3 regions of the Sphingomonas sp. 179-I 2A4 NHS genome follow, and region 2 is predicted to be linked to each of the others. Evidence: predicted binding sites of a transcription regulator. Region 2 holds the regulator's gene; each other region holds the start of a gene.

Region 1 (10,154 bases), on a different contig from region 2:
ATCGGCCTTGTGGCGTCGCTGATCGCGGTGTGGCTGGTCGGCCGCTCCTACGGCGAACTGGGCTGGATCGCGACGCTGGCGACGATCGGCGGCGTGACGGGGTCGGTGCTGATGGCCGGCGCGCTGATGGGGCTGACCTTCCTGTCGTCGGGCACCGGGCATGACGAGGCGGTGGATACGTTTGACTCCGATCAGGCCGATGATGCCGATCAGCCGGGTTTGCGGAAGAAATAGCGCAATGTCGCCGTCCCGTTCGCCGGCACGGTGGTCGCCCAAACTTGCTTTCCCTTGCGCGTCACCAGCCGCCGCGCCGCCCTCATCTGCCCGGTGCCGGTCGCGAACCGCGCCTCGTAAGCGATCGGCCAGGGATTGGCGTTGCTCACGGTGAGAACGAAGGAGCGCGCCTTACCTTGCCGTGGCAACTCCTCGATCCTGGCAGAGACGCTGGGCGAGCCAGGCAGGCCGAGCTCGATCTCCTCGTCGACCGCCTTGTCGTCCAGCCACGTTTCTCCCAGCAGGATCGGGCGATCACCACCCTCCTGAAGCACGACGACGCGACCCGCCGGCAGCGGCAGACCGAGCCCGTCCGCCTTCCGGTTGCGCAGGCGCAAAACGCGGCGCGCGTTCGGCACCCCCGACGAATAGCCGTCACTGACATAAAGTGTCTGCACCCGAACCCCGTTGCGCGTCGTCAGCGCCACTTGCTTCTGCCCCTTCGCAGCGACCGTGGTGGGAGCCGGCACGGTGTAGAGCTTGAAGTCGCCAAGCTCGCCCTGGATCACTTCCGCGGCAGGCGCCGATGATCGCATCGCGGTGACCATCACCGGGGCCGGCGGAGGAGGCGGCGGTGGCGGAGGAGGAGGCAGCACCCCAGCCATGTCGTAGCGCTCGTCGCGTGAATAGGCGACCTGGGTTGGCCAGCAGCTCAGCTCCAGCCAGCCCATGTCGTAGTTGCCGAACGATGGCGCCCTTTCGCGGTTCGGCTTGCCCGCCACCAACTGCGTGCGCGCATCGGGAAAGCTGGTCACGTCGGTCGATGCGAGCGTCACCCAAGCAGCAAGGCTCGCCCGGCCTTCCGCTTCGGCATCGGAACCAAGCGTCACGACATAATCCGCCTGCCAGTCGAACCCGCCGGCAAGATAGGACAAGGTGATCGTGGCGGAGACCGGCCGCGCCGCCGTCGTCGCGATCGATAACGTGGGCCGCGCGCTCAGCCCTTCCGGCACATCGGTCTGCACGATCTTCTCGGGAAGGCCGGAGCAACTCAGCGCCTCAAAGCCGCCTGCAACCTCGATCACTCCCGCGCCATCCGCGCCGGAGCGGATCGTCGCCTGCTGCTCGATCACCTGCCCGGTCGCCGGATTGGTTCGCCGGATCAGCACCCGGCGGCCAAGTGCGCGATCATAAAGGCTGCGCGGGCTGAGCAGCGCGGCATCGAGGTTCTTCTCCACCACATCCTGCGGGAAGCCGGCGACGATCGCCGTTTCCGGCATGATGTTCCCGGCCACACCCTCGAAGCGGATCACGGAAGGCCCCGCGGGCAGGGTTACCGTCCTCGTCTCGGTGACGAGTGCGAAACCTTGCGCCGATGTGCGGCTGAGCGGCGTGCTCGGCGCACGATCGGGCGCGCGGTACAGGGTGACGGAAAGCTGGTCCGGCTCTGTCGACGTCACCACTGTCTGGGCGATCGCCCCCGCGTGTATGGCGACAGCCAGTAGCACGCCGCTGCACAGGCGCGCGATCCCCGGGGCACGATGCGGAGCGCGGCGGCGCATCGCGCGCTCAGTAACGCGTTTCGATGACGGCGGTCAGCGTCGCGCTGCCGTTGGCCGGCACCGGTACGTGCCACACCCGCTCGTCCAGCGAACGTTGCTCGCCCTTCAGGCTCTCCGAGGAAACACGCGTGTCACGCCAGTGATTGTCGAGCCCCGCCTGCACGACATCCACCGTCACCGGCTCCGGGCGCGCATTGGTCACCTCGTACTTCATCGTCGTACGATAGAATTGGGTGGCGCGGTCCACCTCCATCGTCCGCGTCTCGCCATCCTCGGTGACGCGATAGCGAGCAACGCGGCGCCCTTCGTCGCCGTCGATCTCTTCCCGCTTCACCACCTCGGGGCGAACCTTCACGTCGAATGCCTCGCCGGTGACGAGTGCCAGCGAGGATCCCATCGGCGTATGGCCGATCGCACGCTCGCCAATGAACTGCGGCTGGCCGGCCGCATCGCGAATATAGAGCCGCACCGTCCCGGCGGGCAGCGCATCGCCCAGCCCACCGGTACGGGACGAGGAAAAGGCGAAGATGGTTGAGGCGCTTCCGGGCTCGCTCTGCGTGTGGAGGGCAGGGACGCGATACTCGTACGCCTTGCGTGCGGGAACGGCGGACACGTTGAGGAAGCTCACTTGCTTCTGCTGCTTGGCGGCGATCGTCGTGCGGTGTCCCAGCGGGTACAGATAGAAGTCCCCGAGCCGCCCGCGCGGTGCCGTCTCGGTACCAGCAGCGGTGCCAGGCGCGTAATTGCCGACGGCTGGAGCCCGCCGCGATGTATTGGCCGTTGGCGCCCCCGCCACCAGCACCGCATCGGCGTTCACCATCGGCGTGTCATTGCTGTTGCGCAGCGTCACCCAGCCCTGCACGTCAATCGTGCTCCTCGCCTCATCGAACAGTGCGACATAGTCTGCATTCCAGCCGAACCCGTTCGACAGGTAACTGAGCGTTGCCGGCCGTGTCCCGGCGCGGGCGGAATCGACCGTCACCGACAGCGTCGGCCGCGCGCGCAAGTTGGGCGGCAGGGAATCGAACACCACCCGCACGGGCAGGCCGTCGTCGCGCAGCACCTCGATCCGGTCGCCGATCCGCAGCACCACGCCGCCATTATTGGCCAGCACCGTCGCCCGCTCGCGCGTCTCCGCGCCAGTCGCGGGGTTCGTGCGCAGGATCGTGATCGTCTGGCCGACTGCCTTTTCCATCAGCGCCTGCGGGGAGAGCAGGTCGTAATCGAAATTCTGTTCGATGATCGTCACGCCATCGGTCGACAGCCGCACCGTTTCCGGCCGGATCCCATTCGACACGTCGGGGAAGTCCTGCCGGCTCACCCCCCTTGGAAGATTGAGCTGCCGCGTGTCCTGCACAAGCGCCAGGTTGTTGTTGTAGATGGTGACGGCCACGTCGCCCTGCGCGCTTCGCGCCGGCCCACCTCCCGGCGTAGGAGCCTGTGCCCAAACCTGCGTTGCCGCCGACGACGCGATCAGCGTCATCGCCATGCCCAACCGACGCATGCGACCTCTCCCCCGTTTCCTCAACAGCTTAGGGTTGCCTCCAGCCGGCGTCATCCCATGAAATGCGCTGCCGTCATCCACGGCCCAGCAAATGATCGACCAGCCGGCCCAGCGTCGGGAATCCCGCCAGTCGTAGCGCGGCTTTCTCACCCGTCGTCGATGCCGGCACCAGCGCCTGGCCGAAGCCAAGCTTCGCCGCTTCCTTCAGCCGGAGCGCGCCGTGCGCGACGCTTCGGACCTCGCCGGACAGAGCGACTTCGCCGAACGCCACCGCATCCGCCGGCACCGGCCGCTCCGACAGCGCGGACACCAGCGCCGCTGCCACCGCCATATCCGCCGCCGGATCCTGCACGCGATATCCACCCGCGACGTTCAGATAAACTTCCGCCGAGGAGAAGCTGAGCCCGCAGCGCGCTTCGAGCACGGCCAGGATCATCGCCAGCCGCCCGCTGTCCCAGCCGACCACCGCCCGCCGCGGCGTCGCCCCGCTCGCCAGCCGGACGACCAGCGCCTGGATCTCCACCAGCACCGGCCGCGTCCCTTCCAGCGCCGGGAACACCACCGCCCCCGTCACGCTCTCGTCGCGCTGCGTCAGGAACAGCGACGACGGGTTCGACACTTCGGTCAGCCCTTCGCTCTGCATCGCGAAGACGCCGATCTCGTCGGTGCCGCCGAAGCGGTTCTTGATCGCGCGCAGGATGCGATACTGGTGGCTGCGCTCGCCCTCGAAGCTCAGCACCGTATCCACCATATGTTCCAGCACGCGCGGGCCGGCGATCGTGCCATCCTTGGTGACATGGCCGACGAGCACGAGCGCCGTGCCGCGCTCCTTGGCAAAGCGGATCAGTTCCTGCGCGCTGGCCCGCACCTGGCTGACGGTGCCAGGCGCGCCCTCGATCAGATCTGAATGCATCGTCTGGATCGAATCGATCACCAGTAGGGCCGGCGGTCGCCCCGCTCCCAAAGTGGTCAGGATATCGCGCACCGACGTGGCGGAAGCGAGTCGCACCGGCGCCTCCCCCAGCCCCAGCCGCCGTGCGCGCAGCCGTACCTGGTCGGCCGCTTCCTCGCCGGAGACATAGGCGACGTCCGCCCCGCCCAGCGCCAGCCGCGCCGCTGCCTGCAGCAGCAGCGTCGATTTGCCGATCCCGGGATCGCCGCCGATCAGCGTCGCGCTTCCCTCGACGAAGCCGCCGCCCAGCGCCCGGTCGAGCTCCGCAATGCCGCTTGCCATGCGCGCCGGCAGCGGCACCTCGGCGTCCAGCGCCACCATCGTCAGTGCGCGCCCGCCCCCCTGCAGATTGTGCTTCGCCTGAAACGGCGTCACCACCGCCGGCGCTTCCTCGACCAGCGTGTTCCACTCCGAGCAGTCGACGCACTGTCCCTGCCACCTCGAGGCGACCGAACCGCACGATTGGCAGACATAGCGTTTCTGGAGCTTGGCCATCTTCATTCCTGCAGTGCGACACGCGCCGTGGGCGACTTATACTTTCGTATCAGGGTCGGAACAACAAGGGAACAGAAGCTTAATATTCTGCACTTTGATACAATATGTCCGGCAGTGATCTTGACGTAGATTGCTGCATGCGCGAAGCGGGCTGCCGCTATGAAGAGCCCCCTTTATTTCGCCGCCGCGGCGCTCCTCGCGCTCGCTGCCTGCAACTCCAAGTCGGACGCTCCCGAAGTGCTCGACACCAACCCGGATCCGATGGCGACCGAGCTTGCCAATGCGGGTGCGGTTGAGCTTCCCCCGGCGATCAAGGCCGAGAAGACGATGCGCTGCAAGGACAACAGCCTTGCCTATGTCACCTTCTTCCAGGGTGACAAGCAGGCGATCGTCCGCACCGAGAAGGACGGCACGCCCGTCACGCTGACCGCTGCGAACGCCGGCGATCCGCTGGTTGCCGACGGCGGCTGGAAGCTGACCGGCACGCCCGAGAACATCACGCTGGAGCAGCCGGGCAAGGGCTCGCAGACCTGCCGCTCGTAAGAGCAACGAATACGCCGCCGCTCCTCCCGGGATGCGGCGGCGCCGTTATGTGATATGGTGCCGGCCTGATGGCCCGCCACCGCCCACGCCAGTCGCTGGATCCCGCCACCGTCCTCAGCGCTTATGCTGTCGGCGTCTTCCCGATGGCGGATGCGCGCGACGCGCCCGGCGTCTATTGGGTCGAACCGCGGCAGCGCGCGATCCTGCCGCTCGACGGCTTCCATCTTTCCCGTTCGCTGCGCCGCACGCTGAAGTCGGAACGCTTCCGGCTGACCGCCGATACCGCGTTCGACGAGATCATCGCGATGTGCGCCGAAGCCGCCACCGATCGGCCCGAAACCTGGATCAACCACTCGATCGAACGCGTCTTCCGGCAGCTTCATATCGCCGGCTTCGCCCATTCGATCGAATGCTGGGAAGGCGACTCGCTGGTCGGGGGGCTTTATGGCCTGGCACTGGGGCGCGCCTTCTTCGGCGAATCGATGGTCAGCCGAACGACGGACGCGTCCAAGGCCGCGCTCGCGGCACTCGTTGCGCGGCTGCGGGTTGGCGGCTTCACCCTGCTCGATTGCCAGTTCATGACCGATCACCTCGCCTCGATGGGCGCGGTGGAGATCGAACGCGCGGATTACGTTGCGTTGCTGGGCGATGCGCTCTCGGAAGTGCTCGGTGCCGCAGCCGCGGGAGATTCCTGGGCCGTGGGTGCGGGCGATTTCCGGGCGGTGGATGGCGTTCCCAGCACTTCTGTCGCCGGCCCCTTGTCCGGGAAGGACATCGTGCAGCTCTTGGCCCAGACGTCGTAGATCGGGTGCTGGACGACGTTCAGCGCAGGACGCTCCTTGTAGAGCCATCCCGAAAACGCCCGCCGCCACTTCTCATCCGCACCGCGCACGTCCAGCTGCACGAACGCGCCGGTCAGCTGCTCCTGCTCCCACGGCGCGGTGCGCTCGCACGCACGCAGCCGGACGATCGTATCGCCGACGCGCAGCGCTTGACCCGGCTTCATCGTCAGATCGCGGCTGACGCCATTGCGCTTGTTGAGCAGGCCGACGACCGCCACGCGCTCCGCCATCGGCGTGCTGCCGGCGTCTACTGGCCCCGTATCTCCCTCGACCGTCACCACATCGGAAGGCACTTCGGCCTCCGCGGCATCCGGCACTTGCTGACTGGCGACTGGCGTCTGGCGCGTGTCATCGCCCAGCCAGCGCGCACCCTGCCACACGCCGACGCCGATCAACGCCGCGGCGGCAAGACCGCCGGCCGCGACCGCCGGCTTCACGCGTCGGGGCTCCACGCCTCGTAATCACCTGTGGCCGCCTGGCGATGGCCGCCCTTTTCCAGCGCGCCCGACGGGCGATAGGCCTCTGGCGTCCCGGTCATGTTCGGCTTGGCCGGCTTTTGCCACGGCCGCGGGCTCGGCAGCGCCTCGTCGGGCGCGCCGTCCACATGGTGGTGCAGCCAGCTGAACCATTCCGGCGGGACGCGGCTCGCATCGTTTGGACCGTTGTAGATCACCCAGCGCCGCGGGTTGCCGGCGGTATCCCGCCCGCCTTCCCAATAGACGTTGCCAAGCGCGTCCTCGCCGACGCGCGTCTTGCCGCGCAGGCCGAACCAGGTACCGATGGTGGCGCCGTTCCACCAGGTGAAGGGGTTGAGATTGATGCCCATGACGGCCCCGCGCTTAGCGGTTGGCGCTCGCCCCTTCAATGCCGTGCGGCAGTGCTTTCTCGGGTCGATGCGCCGCATGCCAGGGAACAAAGCCGGGGATTTGGCCATTGCTGCTGTTGATGAACCGAAACGAACAGGGGTAAACAGATGAAGAAGCTAGTTATTGGCGGTCTTGCTGCAGGTGTGATGTCGCTCGCGGCGTGCAATTCCAGCCCGCGCGAACAGGCTGCCGACAATATCGAAGCCAATGCCGAGGCCCGCGCCGACAATCTTGAGGATATGGCCGATAACGTCTCGTCGGACGTGGCCAGCGACGCGCTTGAGAACCAGGCGGATGCGGTTCGCGCAACGGGCGAGAATCAGGCGGACGACCTGCGCACCAACGATCCGGACACCAACCTGGCGAACGGGATCTAAATCACCCATTGGCGGACCGGCCCGGTCCGCCGGCCGTCAAACAGCAAGGGCGCCCAAGTTTGCTTGGGCGCCCTTTTTTTTGCGTATCCGCTACTCGTCGCCGCCAGCGGCGCTGGCGGATGCTACTTCCAGCTCACCTTGTCGCCTTCGCTGATGCCCAGTTCAGCCGATCGGCCGCCATTGATCTCCAGCACCGCCGCCACCGGCTCGCCCGACGGCACCTGCGCTTCTGAGAAGGGCACCGTATTCTCGGCGATGCGGGCGATCGTGCCATCCGCGCGAATGAAGATGATATCCAGCGGCGACGGCGTGTTCTTCATCCAGAAGCTTGCCTCGCGCGGCCCGCCGCCGTCTGCGGGATAAGGCGCGAACAGCATCCCGCCATCTTTCGGGATGTCGGTGCGGAACATCAGCCCGCGTTCCTGCTCCGCCGGGGTCCGCGCCATCTCCACCTTGAAGACGTGGCGGCCGGTCTGGCTCGTCACCGTAACGGTGGTCAGCGGCGCCTTCGCCGCCTCGTTGCCCGCCGATGCCGCCGCGTCCTGGCCGGTGCAGGCGGATACGCCGATCAGCAGCGCGATCGCTGCCAGACCATGGAACTTCATTTCAATCCTCCTGCGCGACGCTGACCGCCATCGGCCCCTTGCGCCCTTCGACGACGCGTGCGCGCAGCCGCTGGTCGGGCTCGACCGTCACGATGTCCCCGCGGCGCAGCGTTTCCATGTGAACGAAGATATCACCCGGCGTATCGTCTCGCACCAGGAAACCATAGCCTTTCAGGCGGTTGAACCATTTCACCGTCACCGGCTCCCAGTCTCCCGCCTCGCCGATCAGGCTAACGGGATCGACGCGGTTCGTCGTGCGCGGGGCGGGCTCGACGGCGGTGCTGAGGTCGAGCGACACGATTTCGCGCGCCTGGTAGCCGCGCTCGCGGCGCACCGCGATCGCTTCGATCCGCGATCCTTCCGGGATGCTGCGCCGCCCAAGCGGCTGCAACACCGAAAAGTGGATCAGAACGTCGCCGAACTCCGACTGGTCGGGCACAAGAAAGCCAAAGCCCCGCGTCACGTCGAACCACTTGAGCGTGCCGGATACGGCCACCCCCTCGTCCGCCGCTTGCGCGTCGACGTCGGCTGGCCCTTCGCGGTCGTCCGCGGCATCAAACGGCTGGCTGCGCATCTCTCTCTGCTTCCCCGTGCCGACGCTAGCACGGTTGACGCATCGCACAAACGTCTCGTTGCAAAACGGAGAAGTTGATCCGGCGCCTTATTGATCGGGCTCAAGTATATCGCCGGGTTCTGCCGTTACGATCCGCCGCGCCAGCGCGTAATTATGCCCGGCGCGGACCAGAGCGGCGATTTGCCGCTCGCGCGTGCGCTCGTCCGTCACCGCCGCGGCAAAGGGGCCGAAACGCCGCCGCCGGGCGAGCGCCAGCGCGCTGGTAAATGCCTGGTCGGCGCTTTCCTCGAGCGCGTCGGCGGCATCCTCCTCACCGACATGAGCCGCGCGTAGCGCCATCGATACACGGCGCGTGCCATAGCCACGCCGTGCCAGCGACCGCGCCTTGGCCTCAGCGAAGGCGTGATCGTCGACATAGCCAAGCTGCGCCATCCGATCTGCGATCTGTTGCGGGTCGGCGCTCGCACCGGTCCACCCCCGCTCGCGCACCTTGCGCGACAGATATGCCGCCAGCTTTCCTCTTGTCGTGGCAAATCGCTCGACGTACCGGAGCGCCAGCGCCTCCAGCGCAGCAGTATCGAGCGGGGGCGGCGGGCGGCGCGGCGTAGACATGCGCCTTGTTGTTGCCACACTGCCATCGGATTTTGAACGCGGCGACCGTTCACGGCTGGGGCCAAATGTCGGTGCATCCGTGCACCGCCCATGAGACTTGAGCAGACACATGACGACCGCGACCCTTTTGCCTACCCCGAGCAGCGATGCGCAGCCGCGCATCTTTTCCGAGTTCGAAACGCTTGGGCAGGCGCTGGATTATGCCGCCGGGGGCGAACGCGGGCTCAATTTCCATGATGCGCGCGGCACGCTGGTTCGGCCCTACCCCTTCCGCGAACTTCAGGCCGATGCGAAGGCCGCGGCCTATCGGCTGATCGCGGCCGGCATCGCGCCGGGGGACCGGGTTGCGTTGGTCGCGGAAACAAGCGCCGAATTCGCCGCACTCTTCTTCGGCACCGTTTATGCCGGCGCGTGGCCAGTGCCGCTGCCGCTGCCGACCTCGTTCGGCGGCAAGGAATCCTACATCGATCAACTGCGCGTCCAGCTGACGAGCTGCGATCCGAAGATGCTGATCTACCCGCCCGAACTGTCTGAGATGGCAGGCGCCGCCGCCGCCGCGGTCGGGACGCAGGGGATCGACTGGGCTGACCTGCTCTCGCGTGACGCGAATGCCGTGGACCTGCCGAAGGCATCGGGCGATGACATCGCCTATCTGCAATATTCCAGCGGCTCGACGCGCTTCCCGCACGGCGTCGCGATCACTCACCACGCGCTGCTCAACAACCTCGCGGCGCACGCCCATGGCATGGAGCTGATCGAGACCGATCGCTGCATCTCCTGGCTGCCCTGGTATCACGACATGGGGCTTGTCGGCTGCTTCCTGTCGCCGATCGCCAATCAGGTGTCGGTCGATTATCTGAAGACCGAGGATTTCGCCCGCCGTCCGCTGGCGTGGCTCGATCTCATCAGCCGCAATCCCGGCACGTCGATCAGCTATTCGCCGACCTTCGGCTACGACATCTGCGCCCGGCGCATGTCGAGCCAGACCAAGGCTGCCGACCGGTTCGAT
Region 2 (10,154 bases):
GCGCCGTTGCAGCCCTGTTGCTGGATCTCCTCGAGGATCGCCGCTGCGCCCGAGAGTGGCAGGCCGGCGCCGCCATATTCCTCCGGGATCAGCACGGAGAGGAAGCCACTGGTGGTCAGCGCGTCGACGAACTCGGTGGGGTAGGCGCGGTCGCGATCCTTCTCGCGCCAATAGGGCCCGGGAAACTCGGCACACAGCTTGGCCACTTCGCGGCGGATGTCGGAATAATCGGGCCAGTTGCTGCTCACGTAATCCTCCCGTTGTCGTGGGCGGGGGTAGGGTGCGGCGCGCCCCGCAGCCATGCCATGATCTACATAGCCGATATAGCGATCCGGCATGGGAGATGGTACGCGCCAGACCATGGACCTGCGGCGCTTGGCCTATTTCGTCGAAGCGTGTGACCGTGGCAGCCTGACCGCGGCGAGCCTTGCGATCGACGTGGCGCAACCGGCGCTTAGCCGTCAGATTGGCGAGCTTGAGCAGGAGATGGGTCTGGAACTGCTCCATCGCACCGGCCGCGGCGTCACCCCGACGCATGCCGGGCGCCATCTGCTGGAAGGGGCACGTCGTCTGCTGGCCGAGAGCGAGCGGCTGCGGGACGAAGTGCGCAGCCTGGCCGGGGCGACGGCGGGGGAAGCGGTGATCGGCATGCCGCCGACGGTGGGCCGCGTGCTGGCGGTGCCGCTGACCCGCGCAGTGGCCGCGCGCTATCCTGGCCTGTCGCTGCGCATCGTCGAGGGGTTCAGCGGCACCACGCTGGAGGCGCTTCAGGCCGGGCGGATCGATCTGGCGATCCTGTACGACAATCCCGGCATCGGCCCGGTGGTGGCGGAACGCGTGGCGGAGGAGGACCTGGTGGTAGTGGGCGCGCGCGCGGACCCGCAACTCGCCGCCGATGCCACGCCCGCAATCGCGGATCTGGCGACGCACCCGCTGGTGCTGCCCAGCATCCACCATTCGCTTCGCCAGCTCGTCGCCCGCCATGCGCGAGAGGCAGGGGTGCATCTGCCGGTCCAGTTCGAGATCGATTCGCTGGGCGCGATCATCGAGCTGGTCGCAGAGGGACTGGCGCTGACGATCCTGCCGGCAGCCGCGGTCGCGCGCGACGCGCATGCGTCGCGGCTCACGACATGGCCGCTTGCCGGCGGCGTGGCGCGGCAACTGCTCATCGCGACGGCGGCACGCAGGCCGGGGGGACTGCCGCTTCAACGGCTGGTCGCATTGGTGCGTGAGGAGATGGTGGCGCTGGCGCCCGAAGTGGGGTGGTGCATCGTCTAAGTCGTACGCGAGCGGCCACCAAGTTGTGGATCGCGACTGGACAGGGCCGTTGCGCCATGGAAACGAGCCTGAATGACTTCTTCTTTCCTCGACGTGGAGAATACGTCGGATCCGTCCATCTTCCGGCTGCGAATAACCGACCGCATCTGTGTCGGCCCGCCGGGTAATGTGTTCATGTTCGGTGGCGTCGGCCTTGGCGCGGCAACGATCGCCGCGGAGCGGGCGACGGGGCGCGACGTGATCTGGTCAAGCGCGCAGTTCATTTCCTATGCGCGGATCGGCGACACGCTGGATCTGGCGGTAGAGGTGCTGTCCGCGGGCAAGAACATCAGCCAAGTGCGCGTGGTGGCGACGGATGCCGGCAAGCTGATCCTGACGGTGAATGCGGCGCTGGGGAACCGCGAAGGCATGCCCTCCGGCCAATGGATCACCCCGCCCGAGATGCCCCCGCCCGGTGAATGCAAGGCGCGGCCGCTGTGGCCGGTGCAGGACGCAACCCTGATGGACCGGCTGGACGTGCGGATGGCGCCGGACAAGTTCGGTGCACGCGCGCTCGATGGCACGCCATCGGAGGACGGGCGGATGGTGCTGTGGATGCGCAGCAAGACGGGCGAGCCGATCGACGCGAGCATGCTGGCGATCTTTGCCGATTTCGTGCCGTCCGGCCTATCCACCGCGTTCGGCCGGCGCGGCGGTGGAAACAGCCTCGACAACACGATGCGCATCGCGAAGATCGTGCCGACCGAATGGGTGCTGTGCGACGTGCGGATCAGCGCCGCGGCCCGCGGCTTCGGGCACGGTGCGATCCACATGTTCGCCGAGGATGGGACGATGATCGCTAGCGGAAGCCAATCCGCCATCCTGCGCTTCATGGACCCGGCGTAAGCGCCGGCGGGCGAAGGCCCAGGAAGGAAAAGTCAGCGCAGGCGACGGGCGGCGAGGATCATCAGCAATCCCGCAACCGCCACGCCGGCGCCGCGATCGGCCCAAGGCCGCTGATCGATCATGAAGCTCGATCGGGGCCAGTTTACATAGCCCAGCCCCTGGCCGATCCAGAGCAGGCCAAGCAGAAACAGCGCTGCGCCCAGCGCGGTGAGCGCGGGGCGCAGGCGCCGCATGTCAGCGCTGGCCGACCGGAACGTACGGGCGGGCCGTCGGGCCGGTGTACAGCTGACGCGGACGGCCGATCTTCTGATCCGGATCGGTGATCATCTCGTTCCACTGGGCGACCCAGCCGACGGTGCGTGCAAGGGCGAAGAGCGCGGTGAACATCGACGTCGGGAAGCCGATCGCCGAGAGGATGACGCCCGAGTAGAAGTCCACGTTCGGGAACAGCTTCTTCTCGATGAAGTAATCATCGTTGAGCGCCAGTTCTTCGAGCCGCAGCGCGGTTTCGAACAGCGGATCGTTGACCTTCAGCGCGTCGAACACTTCGCGCACCGTCTTCTGCATGACCGTCGCGCGCGGATCGTAATTCTTGTACACGCGGTGGCCGAAGCCCATCAGGCGGAACGGATCGTTCTTGTCCTTCGCGCGGTTGATGAATTCCGGGATGCGATCGGGCGTGCCGATTTCCTGCAGCATGTTGAGCGCCGCTTCGTTCGCGCCGCCATGTGCCGGGCCCCACAGGCAGGCGATGCCGGCCGCGATGCAGGCGAACGGGTTCGCGCCCGACGAACCGGCGAGGCGCACCGTCGAGGTCGACGCATTCTGCTCGTGATCGGCATGGAGGATGAAGATCCGGTCCATGGCCTTTTCGACCGCCGGGTGAACTTCATACTGCTCGGCCGGGACGCCGAACGTCATGCGCAGGAAGTTGCCGGTGTAGGACAGCGAATTGTCCGGATACAGGAACGGCTGACCGACGCTGTACTTGTACGCCATGGCCGCGATCGTCGGCATCTTGGCGATCAGGCGATGCGAGGCGATCATGCGCTGCGTCGGATCGTGGATGTCGGTCGAATCGTGGTAGAAGGCCGAAAGCGCGCCGACCACGCCGCACATGATCGCCATCGGGTGCGCGTCACGGCGGAAGCCGCGATAGAAGGTGGCGAGCTGCTCGTGCAGCATGGTGTGGCGGGTGATCGTCGTCTCGAACTTGCTGAGCTCGTCCGCCTTGGGCAGCTCGCCGTTCAGCAGGAGGTACGCGACCTCCATGAAGCTCGACTGTTCGGCAAGTTCACCGATGGCATAGCCGCGGTGAAGCAGCACGCCTTCGTCACCATCGATATAGGTCAGCTTCGACTGGCACGACGCGGTCGAGGTGAAGCCGGGATCGTAGGTGAACGCGCCGGTCTGGCCGTACATCTTGCGAATGTCGACCACGTCCGGGCCAACCGAACCGGATAATACCGGATAGCCGAACTCCTTGTCGGCGAGCGTTAGCTTGGCGTCGGTCATTGGTCAGTCCTTCCCCTGGGCGGCCATCTGATCTGCGATCCGGGCGAGGCTTTCGTCGCGCCCGAGCAGGACGAGCACGTCGAAGATCCCCGGCGAGGTGCGGCGGCCGGTGAGTGCGGCACGGAGCGGCTGAGCCACCTGGCCGAGCTTCAAGCCCAGCGCCTCGGCAACCTGCCGCACCGCGTTTTCGAGCGTCTCCGTATCCCACTTGTGCACCGCGTCAAGCGCAGCATGCACCTTCGCGAGTGTGGCCGGTGCATCGCCGGCCAGAAGCGGTTCCGCATCGGCCGCAATCGGCAGCGGACGAGTGACAAGCAGGAAGCGCGCGCCATCGGCCAGTTCGTTGAGGTTCGCCGCGCGCGGCTTCAGCGCGGGCATCGCCGCGGCGATCGTGGCGCGGCGCCCGTCGTCCTCGGCGAGCTCGAGGCGATCAGACACGAGACCGGCGAGCCGCGCATCGTCCGCGGCGCGGATGTAATGGCCGTTGAGGTTCTCGAGCTTCTTCAGATCGAAGCGCGACGGTGACTTGCCGACGCCCGACAGATCGAACCACTCGATCGCCTGTTCGCGGCTGATGATTTCATTGTCGCCATAGCCCCAGCCGAGGCGGAGGAGGTAATTGTCGAGCGCCTCCGGAAGGATGCCGAGCTCGTCGCGATAGGCCTCGATCCCGACCGCGCCGTGCCGCTTCGACAGCTTCGCGCCGTCCGCGCCGTGGATCAGCGGGATATGGGCGTAGATCGGATCGGGCCAATTGCCCTCGATCGCATCCATCGCGCGGATGATCGGGAGCTGGCGGAAGGCGTTGTTGATATGATCGTCGCCGCGGATGACGTGCGTGACGCCCATGTCGTGATCGTCGACCACCACCGCGAGCATGTAAGTCGGCGTCCCATCCGACCGCAGCAGGACGAGATCGTCGAGCTCGGCATTCTGGACGGTGATCGGGCCCTGAACGCGATCCTCGATCGTGGTCGCGCCCTCGGTCGGCGCCTTCAGGCGGACGACATAGGAGGCGTTGGGATCGTCATTGGTCTTGTCACGCCACGGCGAGCGGATGCGCAGCGGCTGCTTCTTCGCCTGGGCCTCGGCGCGCATCGCGTCGATCTCCTCGGGCGTCATGTAGCAGCGATAGGCGGCGCCGGCGGCGATCATCGCCTCGGCCACTTCGACGTGACGATCGGCGCGACTCGACTGGTAGACTTCCTCGCCATCCCAATCGAGCTCGAGCCAGCGCATGCCGGACAGGATCGCGTCGATCGCCGGCTGCGTGGACCGCGCGCGATCGGTGTCCTCGATCCTTAGCAGGAACTTGCCGCCGTGGTGGCGCGCGAAGAGCAGGTTGAACAGCGCAGTGCGCGCGCCGCCGAGGTGGAGAAATCCCGTCGGCGACGGGGCGAAGCGGGTGACGACACCGCGCTCGCGGGCTTCTGTAGTTGCGCTCAAGCGCGCTAGCTCCCAGGCTGGAATTCGAGATGGCGACAACGGCCGCGCAGCCCCCTAGCACGCAGCTTCCGACGCTTCAAACCGCGCGGGCGCGGGTGGAGGCTTGGCTGGAGGCGGAGCGCGACCAGCTCGCCCTGTGGCTGCCGGTGGCGCTTGGCGCTGGCGTGGCGGCGTGGTTCGTGTTGCCGGATCGGGGCGCGTGGCAGGCGGTGCTGCTCGGCTGCGCGTCGCTTGCGTGCGTCGCGCTGGCCTTGGGGCGGGGCGGGCGTGCCGCCCGGGCGGTCGCGATCGGCAGCATGATGATGGCGCTGGGGCTGGCGCTCGTCTGGTTCCGGGCAGAACGGGCCGCTGCGCCGGTGCTGACGCGGCCGGCGATCGTCGCGCTGACGGCGCGGGTGGCGCGGGTGCAGCGGATACCGGCACGCGCGCTGGTGCGGCTGCAGCTTGGCGACCTGAAGTTGGGCGAGGGCGCACCGGCGACGCGGCCGGCGCGGATCCGGCTGAACGTGGCGGAGAAGGATGTGCCGGCCGGGCTGGTGCCCGGCGCGATCATTGCCGTGAGGGCGCGGCTGATGCCGCCACCGCCGCCCGCGGTGCCGGGCGCCTATGACTTTGCGCGGGTCGCGTGGTTCGATTCTATCGGCGCGACCGGGCGGGCGCTGGGCCCACCGCGGATACTGAGCGCCGGCGACACGGCCGAGCCGCTGCGCGCGCGGCTGTCACGGCACATCCAGGCGCGGCTGGAGGGGAGCGCTGGCGGGATCGCGGCGGCGCTGGCGACGGGGGATACCGGCGGCATCGCGGCGGAGGATCAGGAAGCGATGCGCCGCTCGGGCCTCGCGCACCTGTTGTCGGTGAGCGGACTGCACATCACCGCGGTGGTGGGGCTCACCATGGTGATCGCGATGCGGCTGCTGGCGCTCAACATGCGGTTGGCGCTGACAGGCCGGGTGCCGCTGATCGCGGCCGCCGTCGCGGCCGGGGCGGCGGTCGGCTACACCTTGCTGACGGGGAGCGAGGTGCCGACGATCCGAAGCTGCATCGCCGCGCTGCTGGTGCTCGCCGCGATGGCGCTGGGGCGCGAGGCGCTGACGTTGCGGCTGGTGGCGACAGGCGCGGTGGTGGTGCTTCTGCTGTGGCCCGAGTCGCTCGCCGGGCCAAGCTTCCAGCTGTCGTTCGCGGCGGTCACGGCGATCATCGCGCTCGCCGAGCATCCGCGGGTGCGGCAGTGGTTCGGCCCGCGCGAGGAAGGCTGGGCGGCGCGGATGCTGCGCGGCGGGGGATCCCTGCTGCTGACGGGCATCGCGGTGGAGATCGCGCTGATGCCGATCGCGGTGTTCCATTTCCACAAGGCGGGGATCTACGGCGCGCTGGCCAATATCGTCGCAATCCCGCTGACGACGTTCGTGGTGATGCCACTGGAGGCAATGGCGCTGGCGCTGGACGGTGTGGGGCTTGGCGGGCCGGTATGGTGGCTGGCGGGGCAGGCGCTGGCGCTGCTGCTGGGACTTGCGCGGGTGACGGCGGAGGCGCCGGGCGCGGTCGCTGCCTTGCCCGCCATGCCGCGCGGCGCCTTTGGATTGATGGTCGCGGGCGGATTGTGGCTGGCACTGTGGCGGACGAACATGCGCCGGATTGGCGCGATACCGGTGGCGATCGGTGCGCTATGGGCGCTGATGGTGCCCGCGCCGGACCTGTTGGTAACGGGGGACGGACGGCACGTCGGGATCCGGTTGCCGGACGGCCGGGTCGCGCTGCTGCGTGATCGCGCGGGCGATTATGCGCGCGACATGCTGGCGGAGAATGGCGGCAGCGACGTGGAGCCGGTGCTGCTGTCCGAACAGTCAGCTGCGCAGTGCAGCCGCGACCTTTGCCGCGTCGACCTGGCCGCGGGTGAGCGCAGCTGGCGCATCCTTGCGACGCGGAGCGCGTACCTAGTGCCGGCGGGCGAACTGATCGAGGCGTGCCTGGCCGCGGACGTGGTGATCAGCGAGCGTCGGCTGCCGCGGCGGTGCCAGCCGCGCTGGCTACGCCTAGATCGCGAGACGCTGGCGAAAACCGGCGGGGTCGCCGTCACGCTGGCGACCGGGAGTGTCATGACGGTTCAACGGCCCGGAGACACGCACCCCTGGGTGATGGCGGCGATCAGGAATAGCGGCGAAGGATTCCCGCGAGCTTACCCTGCACGCGCACCTGCGCCGGGGCGTAGCGCTGCGGATCATAAGCGCGGTTCGCCGGATCGAGCCGGATCATCGCCCCCTCGCGACGGAAATATTTAAGCGTCGCTTCGCTGTCCTCGATCAGCGCAACCACGATCTCGCCGTCGCGGGCCACGTCCTGCTTGCGGATCAGCGCGAAATCGCCGTCGAGAATGCCGGCCTCGACCATCGAGTCACCAGCGACCTCGAGCGCGAAATGCTCACCCGAGCCAAGCAGCGCAGCGGGGACGGGGAGCGAGGACGCACCCTCCATCGCCTCGATCGGCACACCGGCGGCAATGCGGCCGTGCAGCGGCACTTCGATGACGTCGTTGGCGGGTTCGGGCACGGCGGGCCGGGCGGCCGGTGCGGGCGCCTTCTTCGCGTCCAGACGCTCGGGCATCTTGAGCACTTCGAGCGCGCGCGCACGGTTCGGCAGGCGACGTAGGAAGCCGCGTTCCTCCAGCGCCGAGATCAGGCGGTGGACGCCGGACTTCGACTTGAGGTCGAGCGCCTCCTTCATTTCCTCGAACGAGGGCGACACGCCGGTGTCGACCAGCCGGTCGTTGATGAAACAGATCAGCTCGTGCTGCTTTTTCGTAAGCATCGCATCGCCTCCGCCGCGAACAGACGAAGAACCTTTATGGAACGTTCCTCAATGCGTCAAGCGATCATCAGGATTTCTGCCGAGTCGCCGCGTTCCCGCGCCGGATCGTGCGGTGGGCGGACGATCAGGCAGCCGGCCCGGGCAAGCGTGAGCAGCATGGAACTGTCCTGGATGGCGGCGACGAATGCCTCGCCATCGACCAGCGCGGCGCGCATGTAATCGGTGCGCGGGCCGTTCGGCGGCAGCGCTTCGCCAAGCGTGGCGCGGGTGGTGAGCGGCAGCGGCTGCGCGGCGCCCGCGAGGCGCGCGATCAGCGGCTTCACGAACAGTAGCGCGGTGACGAAGGCGGAGACCGGATTGCCCGGCAGGCCAAGTACCGCCATGGCGCCGCGGCGGCCGGCCATCAGCGGCTTGCCGGGGCGAAGCGCTACGCGCCAGAAGTCGATGCTGGCCCCAGCTGCGATCAGGGCCGGGCGCACCAGATCGTGATCGCCGACCGAGGCACCGCCGGTGGTGACGAGCAGGTCCGCGTCGACGGAGGCGAAGGCGTCGGTGAGCACGTCCAGTCGATCGGGGAGAATGCCGAGGTCGATAATGTCCGCCGGCAGATCGGCGAGCAAAGCGCGGATCAGCAGGCGATTGGATTCGGGAAGGGCATCGGCGCGGGCAGCAGTGCCGGGATCGACCAGCTCGTCGCCCGTCGCGGCAATGGCCACCCGCACGCGGCGATGCACCGCGACGTCACCGACACCGCCGGTCGCAGCGACGGCGAGGCGCGCAGGGACGAGGCGTTCGCCCGCCGCCGCCAAGGTGTCGCCTTGCGTGAAATCGAGGCCGCGACGGCGGACGTTGCCGCCGAGCTTAAGCGGCCCTTCGCCATCGAGCATCAGCTGGTCGCCGTCCCGCGCTGCCTCTTCCTGCACCATGACCGTGTCGGCGCCGTCCGGCAGTGCCGCACCGGTGAAGATGCGCACCGCTTCGCCCACCGCCACCTTGCCCTCGAACGGGCGGCCGGCGGCACTTTCACCGATCACGCGCCACGGGCCCGGGAGATCGGCGAAGCGCAGTGCATAGCCATCCATCGCGGACAGATCGCGTGCGGGCTGGGTGCGCTGCGCCACCAGCGGGGCCGCAGCCCAGCGGCCGATTGCCCGGGTGATCGGCAGCGTCTCGATCGAGACGGGGGTGACGCTGGCGAGCAGACGCGCTTGCGCTTCGGCCACGGGAAGCAATTCGCTCATGGTGCGGGAGTGGCAGATTACGGGAGGCGGCGACAGGGTGTTCGTTGCCCGCTGGGCGCTAAGGCCGAGCCGGGGGCGAGGCGGGATCAGGCGGTGAAGTCGCCCGACTTCCCGCCCGTCTTGCGCAGCAGCCGGATGCCCTCGATCGTCATCCGCTTATCGAGCGCCTTCGCCATGTCGTAGACGGTGAGGAGCGCCGTGGAGACGGCTGTGAGCGCCTCCATCTCCACGCCGGTGCGCCCGGCCGTGGCCACGGTTGCGGTGGCGACGACCCCCTCCGGCTGGACGGTGAGATCGATCGAGACCTTGGTGAGCGGCAGCGGATGGCAGAGCGGGATCAACTCGCTGGTGCGCTTCGCGGCCATGATGCCGGCCACGCGGGCAACGGCAAGCACGTCGCCCTTGGCCACGGCACCGTCGGCGATCGCCTGTGCTGCCTCGGCCGACATGATGATGCGACCCTCGGCCACCGCCTCACGCACGGTCTCGCTCTTGCCGCCGACATCGACCATCCGCGCGGCGCCGGCGTCATCGAGATGGGTGAGGCCGCTCATCGCCGTTAGCCGACCAGCGCGCGGGTGGCGGCGGCGACATCGTCCTGCCGCATCAGCGACTCGCCGATCAGGAAGCAGCGCACACCATGCTCCGCCATCGCATCGAGATCGGCGCGGGTGTTGAGGCCGCTTTCGGCGACGAAGGTGCAGCCTGCCGGCGCCTGACCGACGAGTTCATAGGTGCGTTCGAAGCTGACCGAGAAATCGCGCAGGTTTCGGTTGTTGACGCCGATCAGCCGCGACTTGAGGCTGAGCGCGCGTTCGAGCTCGTCTGCGTCATGCACTTCGACCAGCACGTCCATGCCGCGTTCGAACGCGGCGGCCTCGATCTCGGCCGCGGCGACATCGTCGAGCGCGGACATGATGATGAGGATCGCGTCGGCGCCGATCGCATGAGCCTCGGCCACCTGCCACGGATCGACCAGGAAAT
Region 3 (10,154 bases), on a different contig from region 2:
AGCCTTCCGCATAATGTAGCCAGTAACGATATTCGAGCGCGCCCTTGCGGTTCGCCGGTGCGCCGAGGCGTCCATCGGCCTTGTCCACGAGATACTCGACGATTGCACCGGTCTCCGCGATCACGCGATTGCCGTCGTCGGTATCCTCGATCACCGGTGACTTGCCGAGCGGATGGACCTGCTTCAGCTCGGGCGGCGCGAGCATCGTCTTCTTGTCGCGCTCATAACGCTTGATCTCGTAGGGCAGGCCCAGTTCCTCGAGCATCCACAGCACGCGCTGCGACCGGGAATCCTCGAGGTGGTGGACGATGATCATTGGCCTCTCCCGCTAACGCGCGCCGTGACCAGCCAGGCGGCAGCGGGAAAGTCGAGCGCATTCCCCCTCACCTGCTCAGCCAGAACGGCGTGCAATCGGGACAGTAACGCCGGACGATCGGCATCGGATGCCTCGGCGATGGTGCGGGAGACCGGGCCGATGCGCTGGAAGAAGCTGGCGCCGTCCGCTGCCGGATCGGGGCCGGCGCCGGCGTGATAGGCATAATCGGCGGCGACGATCGACGGATCGTCAAAGCCCGCGCCGGTCAGGATGCGGCGGATCACAGCGGGATCGGCGAAGGCGAACGGGCCCGGCGCATAATCGCCGGGCGGATCAAGGCGACCGCCGATCGCGGCGATCGTTCGTGAGGCCCATGCATTCTCCTGCGAGGAGCGGAAGCAGGAGAACACGAGCGGAGCGCGGGATTTCAACGCAGCCGCGATCCCGCGGAAGGCGCCGATCGGATCGTCGAAGAACATGACGCCGTGGCGCGACACGGCGAGATCGAAGGGCTGATGCGCCTGAAGCGCCTCAGGAACGGCACCGACAGCGAAGGATAGGTTGGGCAAACCTTCTTCGGCGGCGCGGCTGCGCGCGACGTCTATCAGCGGGGCTGACAGGTCGACGCCATATACGTCGAGCTGCGGCCTTGCGGCGGCCAGGGACAGACTGGTCGCCCCGGCGCCGCATCCAAGATCGGCCACGCGGCCTTGCGTGGGAGCGACGGCAAGGATCGCCGCGTCCAGCTGCCTGGCGAGATCGGCGAAGCTCCGATCGGTACGGCGCCACTCGGCTGCCCAGACGTCACCGACGCGTGCTTGCCAGTCGGGTGCAGTGGTCATCGGCGCTCCTTCTTCGTCGCGGATGCGGGGATGGTAGCAGATTGCCGACCGCCTGCATGCAACGCGAATGTTGAGGAAGTTGAGGCTCTGGCGCGTTTTTTCGCACGCGTGCGCGAGACCGATGACTGTGCGTGTTGGAGCGAATGTTGAGGAAGTTGAGGCGCTGGCGCTTTTTTCTCCAACAGATGCAGTTCCCCACGACGTGCGAAGGGCCGGCACCTTGCGGTACCGGCCCCTCGTCGATGCTGGATCAGCGGCGCTGGACATGGCCGGCCGGCAATTGACGATTGATCAGACGTCATCCTCGTCGGTCTGGCCGGCCATCAGTTCCTCGCCGAGGCCTTCCTGACGCGCACGGATCTGGCGTTCCAGCCGCTCCGCGACTTCGGGATTGTCGCGCAAATAGCCCTTCGAATTCTCACGGCCCTGTCCGATGCGGATCGAATCATAGCTGAACCAGGAACCCGACTTCTCGACGAGCCCGGCCTTCACACCGAGATCGATCATCTCGCCGAGCTTCGAGATGCCTTCACCGAACATGATGTCGAACTCGACCTGCTTGAACGGCGGGGCGACCTTGTTCTTGACGACCTTCACGCGCGTCTGGTTGCCGGTCGCTTCCTCGCGATCCTTGACCGAGCCGATGCGGCGCACGTCGAGACGCACCGAGGCGTAGAACTTCAGCGCGTTGCCGCCGGTCGTCGTTTCAGGCGAGCCGTACATCACCCCGATCTTCATGCGGATCTGGTTGATGAAGATGACGAGACAGTTCGACCGGCTGATCGTGCCGGTAAGCTTGCGCAGCGCCTGGCTCATCAGGCGAGCCTGGAGACCGACATGGCTGTCGCCCATCTCGCCCTCGATCTCGGCGCGCGGCACCAGCGCGGCGACCGAATCGACAACGAGAACGTCGATCGCGTTGGAGCGCACGAGCGTGTCGACGATCTCCAGTGCCTGCTCACCGGTGTCCGGCTGCGAGACGATCAGTTCGTCGATGTTGACGCCCAGCTTCTTCGCATAAGCAGGATCGAGCGCGTGCTCGGCATCGACGAAGGCCGCCATGCCGCCTGCCTTCTGCGCCTCTGCGATGGCGTGGAGCGCCAGCGTCGTCTTGCCCGAGGATTCCGGACCGAAGATCTCGACGATACGGCCCTTGGGAAGACCGCCGACGCCAAGCGCGATGTCGAGCCCGAGGCTGCCGGTGGAGACCACCTCGACCTTCATCGTTTCCTTCTGGCCGAGCTTCATCGCCGAGCCCTTGCCGAAGGCGCGGTCAATCTGCGCCAGGGCGGCGTCCAGCGCCTTCTGACGATCGGAGTTCGCGCTTGCCATGTTGTTGGGGATCACCTTGAGATTGGCGGCCATTGGGAAGCCCTTTCGCTAGAGCAAGCGCGCGAACCGTTCAACGCGTGAACTTCGTGTATCTTGTTTGTTCCATCGGAACAAGAGGCGAACGAAGTTATTTGCGATAGGTGTGGGAAGGCAGCAGCGGGACCCCGGATCAAGTCCAGGGTGACGGCGCGGGTGTGGCTGAGGCAAGTCGGGTCGATGGGCGAGATGGCGCATGGGCGCACGCCCCTCGACGTTGCTCCGGCCGAACGGACGGGAATGCGAACGAGGACGCGGGAGCCGTGGACGCGAACGGGCGGGCGCTGCGGCTCGTGCCGGGCAGCGCCCCTGCCCCGTTCTTACTGCGCGCTCGTGAGCGTCGTGCGGGAAGCCGGGGCCACCGTGGCGTTGGAAGCGATGGTGTTCGCAGGGGCGCGCGCCGCCATGCGGATCGCGGGCTCGCCCTTCATGCCCGGGAAGCGTGGCCACATGCCCTGGGCGAGTGCCGAGCGGCTGACAGAGTTCTCGCGGCCGGTCTGGCCTTCGTACATCCAGTAATTGCGCAGCACCGTCACGACATAGCCGCGGGTCTCCCAATAAGGGATGCTCTCGATGTAAAGCAGCGGATCGCCATTGTCGCGAACGAGCGAGTTCCATTCGCCAACCGGCTTGGGTCCGGCATTATAGGCGGCGATCACCTTGGGCAGCAGGCCCTGGGTCAGCCCCATGTCGCGAAGCCGCTCAAGATGGCGCTGGCCAATGTCGATATTGGTCGAGGGTCGGGTGAGCGCCGTCTTGTCGACAGTGACGCCGCGCTCGCGCATGTAATCGGTCGCGGCGGCGGGCATGATCTGCATCAGGCCATAGGCGCCCGCGGGCGAGACGACCTTGTTGCGGAAGCCCGATTCCTGCAGCGTGTGCGCGTACACCAGTGCCTTGTCGACGCGCCACCCGGTATCCGGCGTCCAGTTCGGCGTCGGGTAGCGCGTATCGGCGGTGGCGACGAACCCTTCCGGGCAATTGTGCGCGAGCCAGACGACGCTTGCCGGCAGGTTCATCTGCTCGGTGACACGCACGAGACTGGCGAATTCGGCTTTCGGGCCGATCTTCGCCTGCTGGCGGATGACGGTGTCGGCGGCGCCCTCCTCGCCGATCTCGATCAGGGCAGCGGCGACGCGGATGTTCGGGCGACGCTCAAGGCTGGCCCAGTCGCTGGTCACCTTCTGCGGCTTCACCGCGGCGGTGCGCATCCCGAGCGCCTGACGGGCGAGCTGGCCGTAGAAGGTCTCGCCATATTGGGCGGCATTCTTGAGCCGTGCCTCGATCCGGTCCGGGCGGCCGCAGACCATGTCGGAGCGGCTTGCCCAGTAGAGGCCGGCGGCGCGCATGTCGGTGTCCCCGGCGCGGGCGGAGACCGCCTCGAAGCCTTCACCGGCGGCGGCGCAATCGTTCTGGCGCCAGGCAGCGAGGGCCGACGTCCAGCGGCCGTGAGTGGCCCAATCGCCCTGCCCGCGCGAGGCCTTGTCACCGACGCGACGAGCATCGGCATCGAGCCCCTGGAGGAAATAGATCCATGCGACGCGCGATTGCCATTCGGTCTGCGCCTCCGGCGTCAGCCCGCTGGTGGAATCGAGCAGGGATTCGGCCTCGCGGCCCATGTCGCCCTTCACATAGGGCTGCATCTTCAGCGCAAGATCGGCGGCGATCGCATCGCTGCGCGTCGCCTTGGCGCGAACGCGGGTGGGCGCGCCATTCTGCCACACGAGGCGCTGCGCGACCGGGAGCGCAGGCAGCTCCTCCGCGCCGCGCATCTTGGCGAGGCGCGCGATCGCCTCCGCCTGCGGCAGTTCCGGCGCTTCAGTGAGGAGGCGCACCAGCGGCTCAAGCTCGACGCGGGGCGAGCCCTTGGCGGTGTACAGCTCGGCGCGGGCGTAATTGTGCAAGGGCCCGGGCGCCATGGAATCGAGGCCGATCTGCGCATCCTGCCAGCGGCTTTCGCGGATCGCGGTGAAGACGGCGCGATATTGCGTGCGCTGCTCCGCGGTCAGCTGGTTCGGGATCACCGGCTTGGCCGACGCCTCGCGCGCGGGCTCGGCCGAGGCCAGCACCGGCGTCATCGCGGCGAGCGATGCTGCGGTCAGCAACTTCCGGATCACTTCGTTTCCCCCGTTTTCCCGGCGATCAGCATTTGCAGGTTCCTCCACGCCTCTGCCTTGAGCGCGGGCCGCTCCACCAACATGCGCGGGTGGAAGCTCGCGATGGCTTCGGTCGTTTTCCCGTTGCTGTGGTTAAGTACCTGTAAATGATGACTGGCTGCCATGACGTTCGCCGACAGGATCGCACGGCTCGCCGCATCACCGAGCACCAGAAGCCGTTTCGGCGCAACGAGCGCGACATGGTGACGGGCGATCTCGCCGAGCCGCGCCTCCATGTCGCGCGGCAGCCGGCCGACGGCCGGGCGCGCGGCGCAGACGCTGGCGAGGTGGACATCGGCACGGCTGCGGCCGATCGCAGCGAGCATCCGATCAAACAGGCGACCGGCACTGCCGCCAAGCAGCGAATCGGCCGCATCCCGCTCTGGGCAATCGACGAGGATCATGAGATCGGCGTCGAGCGGACCAGTCGCCGAGACGAGGGGGATGCCCCAGCCCGCCTCCGGCGCGCCATCGCCTGTGCGCCACGTAAGGAACGCGTCGAGCGTCTGCGGCAAGGCGGCGGCATCAGTTGCCGGCGCCGCAATCGCCGGGGACGCTACGGCAAGCGGCTCCTCGGCGCCCAGCCAATCGAACGGATCGTCGCCGACGAGCACGTCGACGCCGGCATCCCGCCACCATTCCAGTGTACTTGCGGCCTGTTGCCGCCAATCGTGGTTTTGCTCGGCCCCCATCGCATTACCGTTAGCGCAATGGTTGACGCAGCGGTCAATTCGCTCGACAGCCGATGAGGATAGGACGTTGCCGGCGCGCGCCCGAACGCGCGCCCGATCAAGGCTAGCGGTCGAGGCTAGCGATCAGGGGCCGGCGGATGGAGATGGTGATGAGCGAACGCGAGTCGATGCCTTATGACGTGGTGATCGTGGGTGCGGGGCCGGCCGGCCTCAGCGCGGCGATCCGCCTGAAACAGCTCGCGGCGGAAAAAGAGGCCGAAATCTCGGTCTGCGTGCTCGAGAAGGGCAGCGAAGTCGGCGCGCACATCCTCTCGGGCGCGGTGATCGATCCGCGCAGCCTGGACGAGCTGCTGCCGAACTGGCGCGAGGACGGCTGCCCGCTGGCGGAAGTGCCGGTGACGCAGAACATCCACTGGGTGCTGAGCAAGCAGGGCAAGTTCAACATGCCCCACCTCGTCACCCCGCCGTTCATGCACAACAAGGGCACGTACACCGGGAGCCTGGGCAATCTGTGCCGCTGGCTGGCGGGCAAGGCCGAGGAGCTGGGCGTCGAGATCTTCCCGGGCTTCGCCGCGGCCGAGATCCTGTTCAACGAGGACGGCAGCGTGAAGGGCGTCGCGACCGGCGACATGGGCGTGGCGCGCGACGGCACCCGCAAGCCCGATTATCAGCCGGGCCTCGAGCTGCATGCGAAATACACCTTCTTCTCCGAGGGGTGCCGTGGGCATCTGTCGAAGGAGCTGATGCGCATTTTCGACCTGCGCGCCGATTGCGATCCGCAATCCTATGGCCTTGGCATCAAGGAATTGTGGGACATCGACCCCGCGCTGCACGAGCCGGGCAAGGTGATCCACACGCAAGGGTGGCCGCTGAGCGAGAGCGACACCAATGGCGGCGGCTGGATCTATCATCAGGCGAACGGGCAGGTGAGCCTGGGTCTCGTCACCTGGCTCAATTATTCCAATCCCTATGTCTTCCCGTTCGCCGAAATGCAGCGCTGGAAGACGCATCCCGAGATCGCGCGGCTGCTGAAGGGCGGCAAGCGCGTGAGCTATGGCGCGCGCGCGATCAGCGACGGCGGGCTGCAGTCGATCCCGAAGCTCGTGTTCCCGGGCGGCGCGCTGATCGGCGACAGCGCGGGCTTCCTCAACGTGCCGCGGATCAAGGGCACGCACACCTCGATGAAGAGCGGCATGATGGCCGCCGAGGCCGCGGTCGACGCAATCCTGTCGCAGCGTCAGGGCGACGAGCTGACCGCCTATCCGGCGGCGTTCGAGACGTCGTGGGTGAAGAAGGAGCTGTCGATCGTCCGCAACGTCGCGCCGCTGGTGAAGAAGTTCGGCGACTTCATGGGCTCGGGCATCGCCGGCATCGCGATGTGGATGGAATATATCGGCTTGAAGTGGCCGCTGACCATGAAGCAGCATGCCGACCATGAGACCTTGTGGCGCAAGGATCTGGCGAAGAAGATCGACTATCCCAAGCCCGACGGGGTGCTGACGTTCGATCGCCTCTCGTCGGTGTTCCTGTCGAACACCAATCACGAGGAGGACCAGCCGATCCACCTGACGCTGAAGGACCCGAACATCCCGGTCGAATACGACCTGCCGCTGTATGACGAGCCGGCGCAGCGTTACTGCCCGGCGGGGGTGTATGAGATCGTCGGCGAGGAAACGGGCGATCCGAAGTTCGTGATCAACGCGCAGAATTGCGTCCACTGCAAGACGTGCGACATCAAGGACCCGACGCAGAACATCAACTGGGTGGTGCCCGAGGGCGGCGGTGGCCCGAACTATCCCAACATGTAAGCTGCTGGCAGCGGCGGCGCTTGCGGCGATCATCGCCGCAGCGCCGGCGCATGCCGCCGCGCCCGACCTGCTCGCCTATCTGAAGGCACGGGCCGCGAGCGGTGACGATGCGGCCGATCAGGCCGCAGCTTATTATACCCAGACGCTGAATGCGACGCCGGACGATCCGCGGGTGGCGGCCTATGCCTATCGCGAGGCGATCAGCGCGGGCGACTTGGCACTGGCGCTGCGGGCCGCCCGCGCGCTCGGCCCGGCCGCGCCGGCCGATGCCGACCTTCTGATCGTCGCTGATGCCGCCGTGCGTGGCGACCGCGCAGCCGCGGACAGCGCGATCGCCCGGCTCGCCAAGGGGCGACTGGCGGTGCTGGCAGCGCCGCTGGCGGGCTGGGCGGCCTTCGAGCGCGGCGAGAACCCGCTGCCGCTGCTCGCCGCGCATCGCGACGACATGGTGGCGCGGCGCTTCGCCGGCGAGGCACGCGGGCTGATCCTGATCGCGCAGGGGCATCATGCCGAAGGACTGGCGACGCTGCGCGCGGTAATGAGCACCGGGCAGGCGGGCGAGGATCTGCGCATCGCGGCGGCGCGCCTGCTGATCGGGGTGGGCCGGACCGAGGATGCGCGATCGCTGCTGGTGGGCGATGCGGCGCCGATCGCCGCTCTGCGCGCCAAGCCTGCCGGCGGCGCGAAGCCCTCGCTGGGGTTCGGTGCGTCGATATTGTTCACGCGCGTCGCGACCGACATTGCGCTTGGGCCCCCGGGCCCGCTTCCGCTGTCGCTCGCCCAGGCGGCGGTAATCGCGGACCCGACCAATGACCGCGCGAAGTTGCTGCTGGCCTATGCGCTGGGGCGCAGCGGGCAGGAAGACCGCGCGCTGACAACGCTGGCCGAGATCCCGGAAGCCAGCCCCTATATCGAGCCGGCGCGCGCCGGCCGGGTGCAGACGCTGAGCCAGTCCGGCCGAATGGAGCAGGCGCTGGCTGAGGCGAAAGCGCTGGCGAGCGACGGATCACGGGCAGGATCGCAGCGCTATGCCGATCTGCTGATCGAGGCGGGCAAGCCGCGCGAGGCGGCCGCGATCTATCGCCGGCTGATCGACGATGCGGACACGCCCGAATGGTCGCAGTGGCTTCAATATGGCGCAGCGCTGGACGAGGCCGACGACTGGCCGCGTGCGCGCGCCGCGCTGCAGAAGGCCGTCGAGCTCGCGCCGGACGAGCCGCTGGCGCTGAACTACCTTGGCTATGCGCGCATCATCCGCGGCGAGGCGATCGCGGAATCGGAAGCGCTGCTCGAGAAAGCGAACCGGTTGCGCCCCGACGATGCCGCGATCGGGGACTCGCTGGCCTGGGCCTATTACCTGTCCGGCAAAGCCGATCGCGCATTGCCCCTGATCGAGCGCGCCGCAGCGGCCTCGCCCGACAATGCCGAGATCGGCGAGCATCTCGGCGACATCTACTGGACGCTCGGCCGCCGGTTCGAGGCCCGTTATGCGTGGCGCGCGGCGAAGCTGACGGCGGAGGACGCGGAGAGCGCGCGGCTCGAGGCCAAGATCGCGAACGGGCCGGGCCAACAGAGATCAGTCGAAGAGAAATAATGTCGCACATCGTCGAGGCCGCGCCGGCCAAGCTGAACCTGGCGCTTCACGTCCGCCGCCGGCGCCCGGACGGCTATCATGACCTGGAGACGCTGTTCGCCTTTTGCCGGGACGGCGACGTGGTGACGCTGGCCGACGCACCGGAAGATTCGCTGCTGATCAGCGGGCCGTTCGCCGAGGGACTCGGTATCGGTGACGCTTGGCCGGCAGGCAATCTGGTCGTGCGCGGGGCCGACGCGTTTCGCGCCGCCTTCGGCATCGACCAGCGCCATGCGATTGCGCTGGAGAAGAACCTGCCGATCGCATCCGGCATTGGCGGCGGATCGGCCGATGCGGCGGCGACGCTTCGGGCGCTGGCACGTCGGCATGGGATCGCACCGGATGATGCGCGGCTGGTGGCGATCGCCGCGGCACTCGGGGCCGACGTGCCTGCCTGCCTTTCGGGAAAAACCGCATTCGGTACCGGCAAGGGTGACGCGCTCGTGCCGCTCGATGGCTGGTCCGGCACGCCGGCGCTGCTGGTGAACCCTGGCGTTGCCGTTTCGACCGGGCCGGTGTTCGCCGGGTGGGATGGCGTGGATCGCGGCGCGCTGGATCCTGCCGACCCGCTTGGTGGGCGCAACGATCTCGAGCCCCCTGCCCGAGCCATCGCCCCGGTGATCGCGGAGGTAGTGTCGCTGCTTCAGGCGCAACCGGGCGTGACGATGGCGCGCATGTCGGGTTCGGGCGCGACCTGTTTCGCGCTGTTCGATACGGAAGCCGCGCGTGATGCGGCCGATGCGGCAGTCGCGACCCAAGCGCCGCACTGGTGGCGGATGGCGACGGTGCTGGCATGATCCGGCTGGATGACGATGGCACGGTCGCGGTACTGGCGCTCGACCGCCCGGCGCAGCGCAACGCGCTCGCGACCTCGGACTGGCGGCTGCTTGAAGATACGATCGCCGCGGTGCCGCGATCGGCGGCGGCGGTGCTGCTGCGATCCTCGACGCCGGGCATCTTTTCCGCGGGCGCAGACCTGCGCGATCTGGCGCTGCTGGCCGAGGACGCGGGCCGGCGTGCGCCGTTCCGGCTGGCGATGCGCGGCGCGATCGACGCGCTGGCGGCCCTGCCGATGCCGGTGGTGGCCGCGATCGACGGCGGCTGTTTCGGGGCTGGCGTCGCACTGGCGCTGGCGGCTGACCTGCGGATCGCGAGCGATCTGGCGAGTTTCGCGGTGCCGCCCGCGCGGCTCGGCATCGCTTATCCGGCCGAGGATGTCGCGCGGCTGTCGGCGCGGGTCGGCGAAGCGCAGGCAGCGCGGCTGCTGTTCACCGGCGCGACGATCGACGCCGCGGAAGCTGTGCGCATCGGACTGGTGGATACGATCGACGACGGCGCG

Evidence for each region. Region 2 encodes LexA, which represses DNA repair genes until DNA is damaged. Its sites were predicted from a motif close to GTTCCNCNCTTGTTCT; they were not measured.
Region 1: a site for LexA is predicted at 4,784-4,799, ahead of radA (DNA repair protein RadA). Genes of this name have one in related genera too.
Region 3: a site for LexA is predicted at 2,598-2,613, ahead of recA (recombinase RecA). Genes of this name have one in related genera too.

The regions. Positions count from the first base shown of each region.
Region 1 covers NZ_JBIQFL010000009.1:2,180-12,333, forward strand. Annotated here, with positions in the region: gene ACH0CP_RS14360 (hypothetical protein) at 1-234, shown strand, start outside; gene ACH0CP_RS14365 (DUF4139 domain-containing protein) at 210-1,775, opposite strand; gene ACH0CP_RS14370 (DUF4139 domain-containing protein) at 1,783-3,279, opposite strand; gene radA (DNA repair protein RadA) at 3,353-4,726, opposite strand; gene ACH0CP_RS14380 (hypothetical protein) at 4,886-5,269, shown strand; gene aat (leucyl/phenylalanyl-tRNA--protein transferase) at 5,338-6,072, shown strand; partial or broken gene ACH0CP_RS14390 (DUF2155 domain-containing protein) at 6,108-6,341, opposite strand; gene ACH0CP_RS14395 (NADH:ubiquinone oxidoreductase subunit NDUFA12) at 6,545-6,937, opposite strand; gene ACH0CP_RS14400 (hypothetical protein) at 7,085-7,354, shown strand; gene ACH0CP_RS14405 (DUF192 domain-containing protein) at 7,477-7,959, opposite strand; gene ACH0CP_RS14410 (cold-shock protein) at 7,961-8,533, opposite strand; gene ACH0CP_RS14415 (regulatory protein RecX) at 8,621-9,145, opposite strand; gene ACH0CP_RS14420 (fatty acyl-AMP ligase) at 9,255-10,154, shown strand, end outside.
Region 2 covers NZ_JBIQFL010000004.1:101,064-111,217, forward strand. Annotated here, with positions in the region: gene ACH0CP_RS09105 (acyl-CoA dehydrogenase family protein) at 1-248, opposite strand, end outside; gene ACH0CP_RS09110 (LysR family transcriptional regulator) at 337-1,278, shown strand; gene ACH0CP_RS09115 (acyl-CoA thioesterase II) at 1,351-2,163, shown strand; gene ACH0CP_RS09120 (hypothetical protein) at 2,196-2,396, opposite strand; gene ACH0CP_RS09125 (citrate synthase) at 2,398-3,678, opposite strand; gene gltX (glutamate--tRNA ligase) at 3,682-5,124, opposite strand; partial or broken gene ACH0CP_RS09135 (ComEC/Rec2 family competence protein) at 5,154-6,686, shown strand; gene lexA (transcriptional repressor LexA) at 7,270-7,929, opposite strand; gene ACH0CP_RS09145 (molybdopterin molybdotransferase MoeA) at 7,986-9,170, opposite strand; gene moaC (cyclic pyranopterin monophosphate synthase MoaC) at 9,257-9,724, opposite strand; gene trpC (indole-3-glycerol phosphate synthase TrpC) at 9,730-10,154, opposite strand, start outside.
Region 3 covers NZ_JBIQFL010000003.1:336,550-346,703, reverse strand. Annotated here, with positions in the region: gene ACH0CP_RS07890 (glutathione S-transferase family protein) at 1-316, opposite strand, end outside; gene ACH0CP_RS07885 (trans-aconitate 2-methyltransferase) at 313-1,158, opposite strand; gene recA (recombinase RecA) at 1,450-2,523, opposite strand; gene ACH0CP_RS07875 (lytic transglycosylase domain-containing protein) at 2,847-4,604, opposite strand; gene ACH0CP_RS07870 (uracil-DNA glycosylase family protein) at 4,640-5,374, opposite strand; gene ACH0CP_RS07865 (electron transfer flavoprotein-ubiquinone oxidoreductase) at 5,524-7,182, shown strand; gene ACH0CP_RS07860 (tetratricopeptide repeat protein) at 7,157-8,776, shown strand; gene ACH0CP_RS07855 (4-(cytidine 5'-diphospho)-2-C-methyl-D-erythritol kinase) at 8,776-9,612, shown strand; gene ACH0CP_RS07850 (enoyl-CoA hydratase/isomerase family protein) at 9,585-10,154, shown strand, end outside.